Regions from separate parts of the Paenibacillus sp. FSL R7-0216 genome, predicted to be linked through region 2. Evidence: riboswitches for the same ligand, from Rfam matches in the RefSeq annotation. Region 2 holds a riboswitch; the other holds the start of a gene.
The links. A riboswitch is a leader RNA that binds a small molecule or an ion and turns the genes downstream of it on or off. The one in region 2 is predicted to bind thiamine pyrophosphate.

Region 1 (4,793 bases), 1.9 Mb from region 2:
GTCCGTTTATTCTTAATGAAGGCGTATGCTGCCGAAGAAGAGGCGCAGCTGATTCTCAAGCAGCTGTTGATCCATTTGCTGCGTGAAGAACGCCAGGTACCGATGGAGAAGAAGGTCAGCAACCAGTTGCATGAAGTCATCCATGAGGTGGCCAATTACGTCTTGCAGCACCCGGGGTTGCCGCACAAGGTGCAGGATTTAGCCGCTCGGGCAGGCTTGTCCCCGCGGTATTTCTCCATCAAGTTTAAGGAAATCATCGGGATGTCGGTACAGTCCTACATTATCAAGTCCAGAATCGACCGGGCACAGCATCTGCTGCTGCATGCTGGCATGAATGTAACCGAGGTTGCCGACGCGTTGGGTTACCGGGACATCTTTTTCTTCAGCCGTCAGTTCAAACAATATACGGGAAAAAGCCCATCGGAAATTCGTTAGTCGGGATATGCCCAACAACCCAACACTTACGAATTCCGTTTCCGTTCACCGCCGAGCTTAAGCTTCGGCGGTTTTTTGCTTAACTGCTTGCATCCGCGTACGTAAAGCTGAACTTTCCTTGACCAAAGTCTAGGAAGCGAACCGGTCCCACGCCTGTGGTTGTTCCGGATCAACTCGGTATAATTCAGGATAGGTGGAAATTTAAGGAGGAAACCTATTTCATGAAACCTACATCCAAAATCGCGTGGTTAGCGGCATCGGCCGTGCTGTTGGCCCTAGCCGCTGGCTGCGGCCCGGCCGAGAAACAAACGCTGCAGCAGCAATGGGAGCAGACGGTGGGAAACACCGTCGATTCGGTGAGTCAATCCCTCAGCGATACTGCGGCATCCGTACAGCAGTCGGTGGCGTTGGCCGCCGGGGAGTGGAAGGACGATCTGACGTTTACGGGACGCTCACACGAGCTTTCGACGACAGGGGAAATCGGCACCACCGGTAAATTGCAGTTGGAAAATGCCGTGGGTCGTCTCGAGATAAAGAAGGGTACGTCCGATCAAATCGTGGTGAAAGCGACCATCCAGGCAGCTGACCTGCCCGCACGCACGGAAAAGCTGGATCGGTTGTTCGAACAGAGTGAGGTTTCGGTCATCCCCCAGGGGAACGTTGCCCAGGTGCGCGTACACGCCAAAGGTAAATCCGATCAAAACCTGTGGGATTGGGCTCAGAAGGAGCTGCATTTTACCGAATTCCGCATCGATTATGTCGTAGAGGTCCCTGCCGGGATCCAAGAGTTCGAAGTTACGAACAATGTCGGCGAAATCACGGCGAGCGGGCTGACGGGAACGTATCGGCTGAATGGCGATGTCGGGTCGATCAAGGTCGAAGACGCCCGTTTGTCGGGCGAATCCTCGATCACTACGGCAACCGGCAGCTTGAATCTAGGTATTCTCGCGATGGACTCCGGCAGCCGGCTACAGGCTAGAGCCGATGTCGGCAGCATCACAGCGACACTGGATCCTTCAGTAGCCTGCGATCTGGAAACGAGAAGCGAACTTGGGGCAATTCATGGGGTGCCGGAAGGAAGCAGTGAGAGGGGCGGCGGAGGGCCGCTGGTCGCGTTAGAGACATCCATCGGCAGCATCACGGTGCAATAACGGAGAAAAGCCGCCGGGAGAGAAACCGGCGGCTTCAGCAAGCCATTAGCATTTTCCTGCGGGTTTGAAGTGGCCTAGCGCTTCACCCATCCTTACCTTCCGACCGGGCTCGAGACCGGGCAGAGGGGTGAAGGTTCCATTCTGGGTGAGAAGGACGACAGTTGATCCAAATTCAAAGTAAGCAAGATCGTCGCCTTGTTCCCAGCTTTTGGCCGAGGGGTCCGTGTATTGGATGCTGCTGACGTTCATGGCTCCCACTTTGATGAGGGCGATCTCTCCGCAACTGTGGGAAATATAAGTAATCAGGCGTTCATTCCGGCATAAGACCTTCTTCATGTGGCGCATGCCGAAGTCGTTCACGGGGTAGACCCGGCCCTTCACATGCTCGCTTTCCAACTTTTTCCCGGTCACGGGTGCATGAATTCGGTGATAATCAGTAGGACTAAGATAAAGGACAAGGGCATAACCGTGTTTGTACGTTTCTACGCGGGGGGAGCGCGACAGCAGCTCGTCAAGTGTGTAATCCTGTCCTTTGACGTTCAGAATCGTGCCGGTTTGGACCTCGCCCATAAAGGTAATTAAGGCGTCCACCGGACTGATCATCGTCCCTGGCTCCGCGTGCAGCGGGCGCATGCCTGGTTTTAATTTTCGGGTAAAGAACTCATTCAGTGTCCGGTATTCCCGAAGCTCCTTCTCCGCTTCATGGAGCGGAATGCCGTAGGATTTGGCGAAAAAAGGAATCATCGCCCGGCTCAAGCCCGAATGGGAGAACTTGCCCATCCATCGGGATAGCCATTTTCGGGAGGAGAGTTCCGTCATCCATTTCATCCATTTCGCGGCCAAATAGCATCCTCCTAGTCTGTCCGTTAGTGCTGCGTTGGTTTGATGAATTCGTTGCCACTTCCGCTAATCTTGACACAGAACAGGGCCGAAATCAATACAGCGGCCTGTAACCCCGGATGACAAATTTGTACAAATTGATGCTTGATGCCGAGGCTAGGTTGGTGTATGTTAATAACAATCGCATAGGGATACGGGGGCTTGAGCAAATCAGGCTGAGATAGCGGCATATGGCGCCGCGGACCGTTAATCTGATCTGGATAATGCCAGCGTAGAGAATCGATCGTCCGGGATGTCTTGCGTTTTTTACGCGCCCTCGTGACCTGACCACCGTCTGAGCTTATTCAGGCGGTTTTTTTACGTATGCGATGGGAATTTAAATTGAAGAATCAAGAGGAGAGATGGAGATGTCGGAAGTTATTCAAAAAAAAATGGGCCGCGGTTTGAAGCTAAGCGACCTGTTGGTAACGGTGCTGGTCTCGCTTGTGCTTGGCGTGGTGTACCACTTCTGGAGTTCGGTGTACAATTTGTTCTCGCCCCTGTTCTTCCAGGCGGATGAACTGGTGTACGGGATGTGGTTCCTGGCCGCAACACTGGTATTCCTGCTGATTCGTAAACCGGGGGTAGCGTTGATTGCCGAGATTGCGGCGGCCCATGTGGAGATTCTGTTCGGCAGCGAATGGGGCATTCAGCTCGTTCTATACAGCGTGCTGCAAGGCTTGGGAGCGGAACTGGTATTCGCCGCGTTCCGATACCGGAAGTTCTCCGGCTCCGTCGCAGCGCTGGCCGGAATTGGGGCCGCTGTTGGATCGGTGATTCCGGATTTCTTCTATGGCTACGTGCAGGATTATGAGCCTTGGCTCTTGACTGCCAAATATGCCATGCGCGCGGTCAGCTCTGCGCTGATCTGCGGTTACTTCGCTTACGCCGTGGTAAAAGCCGTAGAAGCGACAGGAGTCACCACCCTGCTGCGGCCGGTTGATCCGAAGGACTACGCGGCGCTGAACGACTGATGCGGAAGGACATGGCGGCCGCAGAGGTGCAGGGGCTGCGGTTGAAGTTCCCCGGTGAGGCCGATTTCGTGTTCAAGGATTTGGATTTCTCGGTTGTACGCGGAGAACATGTGCTGCTATTGGGCCCCAGCGGATGCGGGAAATCGACGCTGCTTCAGGTCTTGTCCGGCATCATCCCGGACTTGGTGGAAATCCCGATGCGGACGTCCGCGCAGCAGCTCCCGACATCGTGGCGCTTCCTGTTTCAGGACCCCGAGACCCAATTCTGTATGCCTTATGTTGACGAGGAGCTAGCCTTTGCCCTGGAAAACCTCGGCATACCGCAGCCCGAGATGTCCGCGCGGATGGAAGCCGCCTTGGCTGAGGTGGGCCTCGATTTGCCCGAGCTCCACGTGTCGATCGATTCGCTGTCTCAGGGGATGAAACAGCGATTAGCGCTCGCTTCGATCCTGTTGGGCGATCCGGAGGTGCTGCTGCTCGACGAGCCTTCCGCCCTGCTGGACCCGCTGGGGCGCGAGCAAATCTGGCAAGCGATCGCCAAGGTAGCCGAGGGGCGGACCTTAATGATCGTGGAGCATCGGATCGAAGAATTGACGGCGCTAGGACTTGTTGACCGGGTCGTGTTATTCGGACCGGACGGACGGGTACTCGGCGAAGGCGCACCGGAGGTGGTGTTTGACACGTATCGTTCCGCTCTTGTGGAGTTTGGGATTTGGTATCCTGGCGTGTGGGAGGAATACTTGGCCTCGGAAGGCGGCCGTCGCTTGCTTGAGCCGACGGAGAATGTCCGGGAGGCGAATGGGCCCGTCACGGTGGAGTTGAAGGATTTTCGCGGATTTCGGCAAGGACGTCCGGTCATTGAAGTCGGGCAAGCTGCCGTGTATCCCGGCGATTGGATCGCGGTCACGGGACCCAATGGTGCAGGGAAGAGCTCGTTGCTGCTTAGCCTGATCGGTCTGCTTCCGGCAGAGGGCACGTACGTGCTCCAGGGGAAGCGGATGGAGACGGGGAAGCTGCGCCGCCGTTCCCGTAAACGGCAGCTGGAGCGGTCTGCTCGCGAGATCGGATTCGTTTTCCAAAATCCCGAATTCCAGTTCGTCGCGGATCGGGTGGCGGATGAAGTGGCCTTTTCCCTACGGGAAGACGGACTTGGTGTTGAAGCCATCCGCGAACGGGTGGCGGAGTGCTTGAATCGATTTGGCCTAACCGGCTTGAAGGGTCGTCATCCTTATCAGTTGTCGCTGGGCCAGAAACGGCGCCTCAGCGTGGCCGCGGCGGCGGTGCGCGAGCAGCGGCTGCTGTTGCTCGATGAGCCGACCTTCGGCCAGGACGCAGCAAACACGTTCGCCATCCT
Region 2 (4,793 bases):
GGATGGGCCGATCATCGACACGAATTCGCCGGCAGGCACACGTAGCGAGATATTGCGCAGTACGGGGACTTCCCGTCGCCGGTCGCGGAATGTCTTATGGATCTGCCGGACCTCGAGCGCCGGTACGGCCAGATCCCTTATCGTTGATTTTTCACTCATAACCGAGCCACCCTTTCTGTAAGCTGCGTTAACTCCGGTCGTTCGACGGTTTATAGCGGATAAGCCATTTTTCCAAAAGAGCAACGCAGGCGAACATCGCCAGGCTGATCGCTACGATGATCGCGATGGCGACGAAGATTTTGTCTGTGCGGAACGACGCCTTTTGCAGCATCATATAATAGCCGATTCCTTTGTCCGCACCGATCCATTCGGCGATGACCGCACCCATGACGCTGTAAGTTGCGGCGATTTTAACCCCGGACATGATCGAGGGGATCGCGTAGGGCACCTCCAGCTTGCGGAAGATATCCGCCTTGGACGCACCGATCATCCGCATATAATCCAGCATCGCGCGATCCGTGCGGCTCAGTCCGTCCATGGTCGCCACCGCAACAGGGAAGAAGCAGACGAGCGTAATGACGATGATCTTCGGCAGGATCCCGAACCCGAACCAGATCATGAGCAGTGGGGCCAGCGCAATGGTCGGCACGTTTTGGCTCAAGATGATCAACGGATACAGCGACGCTTTAAGAAACGGGACATAATGGAGCACAAACGCCATCAACAAGCCCACGAACGTTCCGATGGCAAAACCAATCAGCATCAGCCGTAGTGTTGCCAGCGTGTGCTCCCCTAAACTGGCCGCACCGGCGGCCGCTTCACGCCCGATATCAACCGGGCTGGGGAGGATCCATTTTTCAATGTGAAACCAGGCGGTGGCGCCCTGCCAAATCAGCAAAAACAGCATGACCGCCACAAGGGGCGGCCAGATGCTGTGCCAAAGGCTGCGGAGATTCATGGCCGATATTTTTCAATCAGCTTATCCATGCTGACGCCTTTGGGGTTATACGAGATTTTGATTTGCGAAATGATGCCTGTACTGCCAAACTCGATGACGGCTTCATTCATTTTCTTCACGATAGCCAGCAACTCGTCGAGTTTCCCCTCCATGGTGGTCTCCAGGGGATTGACCTGATATTTCACCCCGGAAGCCTGAATCACTTCAATGGCCCGGTCTACATACGGTATCACGTCTTCACCATTTGGCGTTTTTGGAATGATTTGAATGCTTAAAAGTGCGTTTGGCATCGATGAGTTCATCCTTTCGATAATGGGAATTGGTTGAAAACATAATTTCAGGGAGTTATTCGCTCGGCAAAAACTCATTGGTGAAAGCGGTATCTACCTCAAGCGGTTTCTCCAGCAAGCCACGCTCATGCATCCAATCAGAGTAGTTCTGCCATACTTCTTTCTTCTGTTCGCCCCAGCGCGGAGCGTCGTCCTTGTATTTCGGGCTCAGCCATTTTTGACTGGCAACTACCAGGTCCTTGTCGAGTTCCGGTACAGCCTTGAGCAAAATTTGCGCCGACTCCTCAGGGTGGGCGATTGCATAGTCATAGCCTTTGGACACCGCTCGCATAAACGCCTTCACGAGCTCCGGGTCGTCCTTGATCGTCTTCTCGTTGGTGACAAGCACCGGCGTATAATAGTCAAGCTGTTCGGAGAAGTCCTTAACGTAAAGCATATCCAGCGGCTCACCCCGCAGTTCGGCTTCGATGCCGGTCCATGCGTAGAAGATCCAGGCGAAGTCGATATCCCGCTTCACGGCCGTAAAATAATCGGCATCCCCGATGTTGAGGAACTTTACCTTGCCGACATCGGCGCCCTGCAGGTCCATAATGGATTTAATGACCGCTTCTTCCACAGGAGACCCCCATCCGCCGTAGGCTTTGCCCTCAAAATCCTTAGGTGTCTTGATATTCTTGGCAACAGGTGCAGCAAAGCCGGATGTATTATGCTGAATGATTGCGGCGATGGATACAAGCGGGACGCCTTGGAGCCGGCTTTGGGTGACGTTCTCTTGTACGCTGACGCCAAACGGGACCTCCCCGGAGGCAACCATCGCCTCAGCGCCGCCAGAGCCGGGAAGGAGGATATCCACATTCAGCCCTTCCTCGGCGAAATACCCTTGGTCCTTAGCGACGTAAAGGCCGGTATGATTAGTGTTAGGGCTCCAGTCGAGCACAACCTTGACGCTGCGCAGCTCTTCGCCGGTCGCCTGGTTAGGCGCGGCATTCTCGGCATTTTGCCCGCCTTGGTTTCCTGCAGCAGCCTTGCCCGCGCTATTTCCGTTGGCTCCGCCGCAGGCAGACAGAATTAGCAGCATACAGCCGAGGAACAGCGCCAGCACGGTGCGTAGTTGAACTTTCACGACACATTCTCTCCTTCGATTGTTTAAATTTCCGCAGCTTTGTTCTTGGTATAACCCTGGAAACGCGACCTTAAGCGCAATCCAAATTTCGGATACAAAAAAACGTCCCGGATCCGGGACGCGATAGGCAATGGAAATGAAATGAATAACGAGTTCATATCCATATAGTATAGCTCCCTACGCTGGCATTATCCAGATCAGGTTAAAGGGTCAGTATCTTTGAGGGATACACTCTCAGCCGGCCAATTCCAGCACCCCTGAACAGTATGACTGCAGATTACAACTGTCATTATAGTTTTCGCTTGCCGCATTTGTCCAGTCTTTCCGAACAGGTTTGCAAAAATAGGGGATTTGCTTTTTATCTGGCAAAAGGATATAATGAGTTCATCTCGTGTTTTAGAAAGAAGATCATTCACCCATTGAAAAGAGTGTCACTATTTAAAACCTGGAACTTTTTTCAATGTGTGAATTTTTTTTATACAAGTGGTGCATGTTCATAAGGGTCAGCCCTTTTGAGCGACTTCTGTTAAAAAAATGAATCATGTTAATCTTTAAACAGGAGGTATTCCCCTATGGAAACCGGAACAGTAAAATGGTTTAACGCTGAGAAAGGTTTTGGCTTCATCGAAGTGGAAGGCGGAAATGACGTATTCGTTCATTTCAGCGCGATCACTGGCGAAGGCTTCAAAACCCTCGACGAAGGCCAACGCGTACAATTCAACGTGGTTCAAGGCAACCGCGGCCCTCAAGCCGAAAACGTTGTAAAACTGTAAGCTAGCCAGAAACTGCTCTTAATGCGTTCTCGCATTGAGGGCAGTTTTTCTACTCAAAGATCATTCATGAGGTTAACATTCGGAAACCTCGCTTCTGATGGTACATATAGCACTATGACGAACCACATCTATGCACCCGGTTAGAACGCTCACCTTGAAGGAGGGGAATTATGAACTACCGTAAAAAAACGTTAGAAGAAATTCCTGAGGAAAATACACCGGTATGGACCTGCACGAGCGACGATTGCAATGGATGGATGCGTGACAACTTCACGTTTGAACATAGTCCGGCTTGTCCGCTTTGCTCGTCTGAGATGGTCATGGGAACGCGCATGCTTCCCCAACTGAGTAATCCAAGCTCCGATCAAAGATCGTCGGCCAAGAAGGCATAGACGAGGACGCCGCCGGAATCGGTGGACGCTGACAGCAGCCACAGCCGTATTCGCATCAAAGCGAATACGGCTGTTTTTGTTTTTTTTGGGTATGCAAAAATGAAATATCCATAAAAGGATTGCATCTATATTAAAAATTTAATATGTTTGAACTACTACAATGTTTGACATCCAGAAGGGAGAACCCCCGCATCGATGCACGGTAATTATAAGGTTGCTTCTCAAGTCTTCGATATTCCTTCCAGCAGCAAGCAAAGGAAGCTGGCCATTCTCATCGGTGTTCTGATTATCTCCGTGTCGCTCGTGGCTTTGCCATTTGGGATGACAGCGCTTCCCGCCACAGAAACCTTTCTCTCCGCCGCGATCGGCTGGCTGATTTTTGGGGATATGCTAACGGCCTTCATCATCTACAGCCAATATCGGGCCTCCGGTCTTCCGGCGTTGCTCGTGTTGTCCTGCACCTATTTATATAGTGGATTGATGACGTTTTTGCATATATTAACTTTTCCCGATCTCTTTGGCGGATTCGGGGAGATGATAGGGGCCGGGGGGCAAACCGCGGGCTGGCTATGGGTATTTTGGCATAGCGGATTTTCCTTTGGTATCTTGTTATACGCTTGGGTGAATCGAAAGTGGTCCAAGCCATTAAGCTCAAAAGAGATGATTTTCAATTACGGTACAGCCGGTATCACATTGACGTTGTTGAGCGTATTTGCCGTGTTTGAGCTCACCGCTTTAGGCGATCGCTGGCTGCCTGACATCATTCAAGAGAACGATTACCGCAAACTAAACACCTCAGGGATCGGACCCGTCTTGTGGATTTTGAATTTCTTTGCCCTGATGGCGGTATGGAGAAGAATCAAAGGATGGTCGATGTTGCACTTATGGTTGGCGGTGGCGATGCTTGCCTTACTGATGGACGTGACGCTGACGCTGTTTGCCGGCATGCGCTTTACTCTGGGGTGGTATGTAGCCAAAATCAATTCGGTTATCGCTTCGACAGTCGTGATTTGTGCAGTGGTAAATGAAGTGAATCGACTATTTATCCGGTTATCGGAGCAGCATCGCCAGTTGATGGAATCCGGCTTGCAGCTCGAGCATGCGAACGAACAGCTGATTCGGTTAACCAATCTCGACGGGTTGACGTAGATACCTAATCGCCGGCGGTTTGATGAGATACTGGCTTGGGAAATGGTCTCCCCGGAGGAGCGAAACACGGCGCTGTCGCTGCTGATCATAGATATCGATTGTTTTAAA

Region 1: linked by a shared signal. The riboswitch ahead of MKZ15_RS18255 (ECF transporter S component) and the one ahead of MKZ15_RS02895 (ABC transporter substrate-binding protein) in region 2 are both predicted to bind thiamine pyrophosphate.

Annotation. Positions count from the first base shown of each region.
Region 1 is NZ_CP150222.1:3,992,454-3,997,246, reverse strand. Features, by position in the region: gene MKZ15_RS18270 (AraC family transcriptional regulator) at 1-435, shown strand, start outside; gene MKZ15_RS18265 (hypothetical protein) at 657-1,586, shown strand; gene asd (archaetidylserine decarboxylase) at 1,632-2,429, opposite strand; TPP riboswitch at 2,610-2,721, shown strand; gene MKZ15_RS18255 (ECF transporter S component) at 2,834-3,439, shown strand; gene MKZ15_RS18250 (ABC transporter ATP-binding protein) at 3,439-4,793, shown strand, end outside.
Region 2 is NZ_CP150222.1:690,762-695,554, forward strand. Features, by position in the region: gene MKZ15_RS02880 (ABC transporter ATP-binding protein) at 1-159, opposite strand, end outside; gene MKZ15_RS02885 (ABC transporter permease) at 188-958, opposite strand; gene MKZ15_RS02890 (MTH1187 family thiamine-binding protein) at 955-1,248, opposite strand; gene MKZ15_RS02895 (ABC transporter substrate-binding protein) at 1,304-2,371, opposite strand; TPP riboswitch at 2,528-2,640, opposite strand; gene MKZ15_RS02900 (cold-shock protein) at 2,944-3,144, shown strand; gene MKZ15_RS02905 (cold-shock protein) at 3,315-3,536, shown strand; gene MKZ15_RS02910 (MASE4 domain-containing protein) at 3,732-4,685, shown strand; gene MKZ15_RS02915 (GGDEF domain-containing protein) at 4,686-4,793, shown strand, end outside.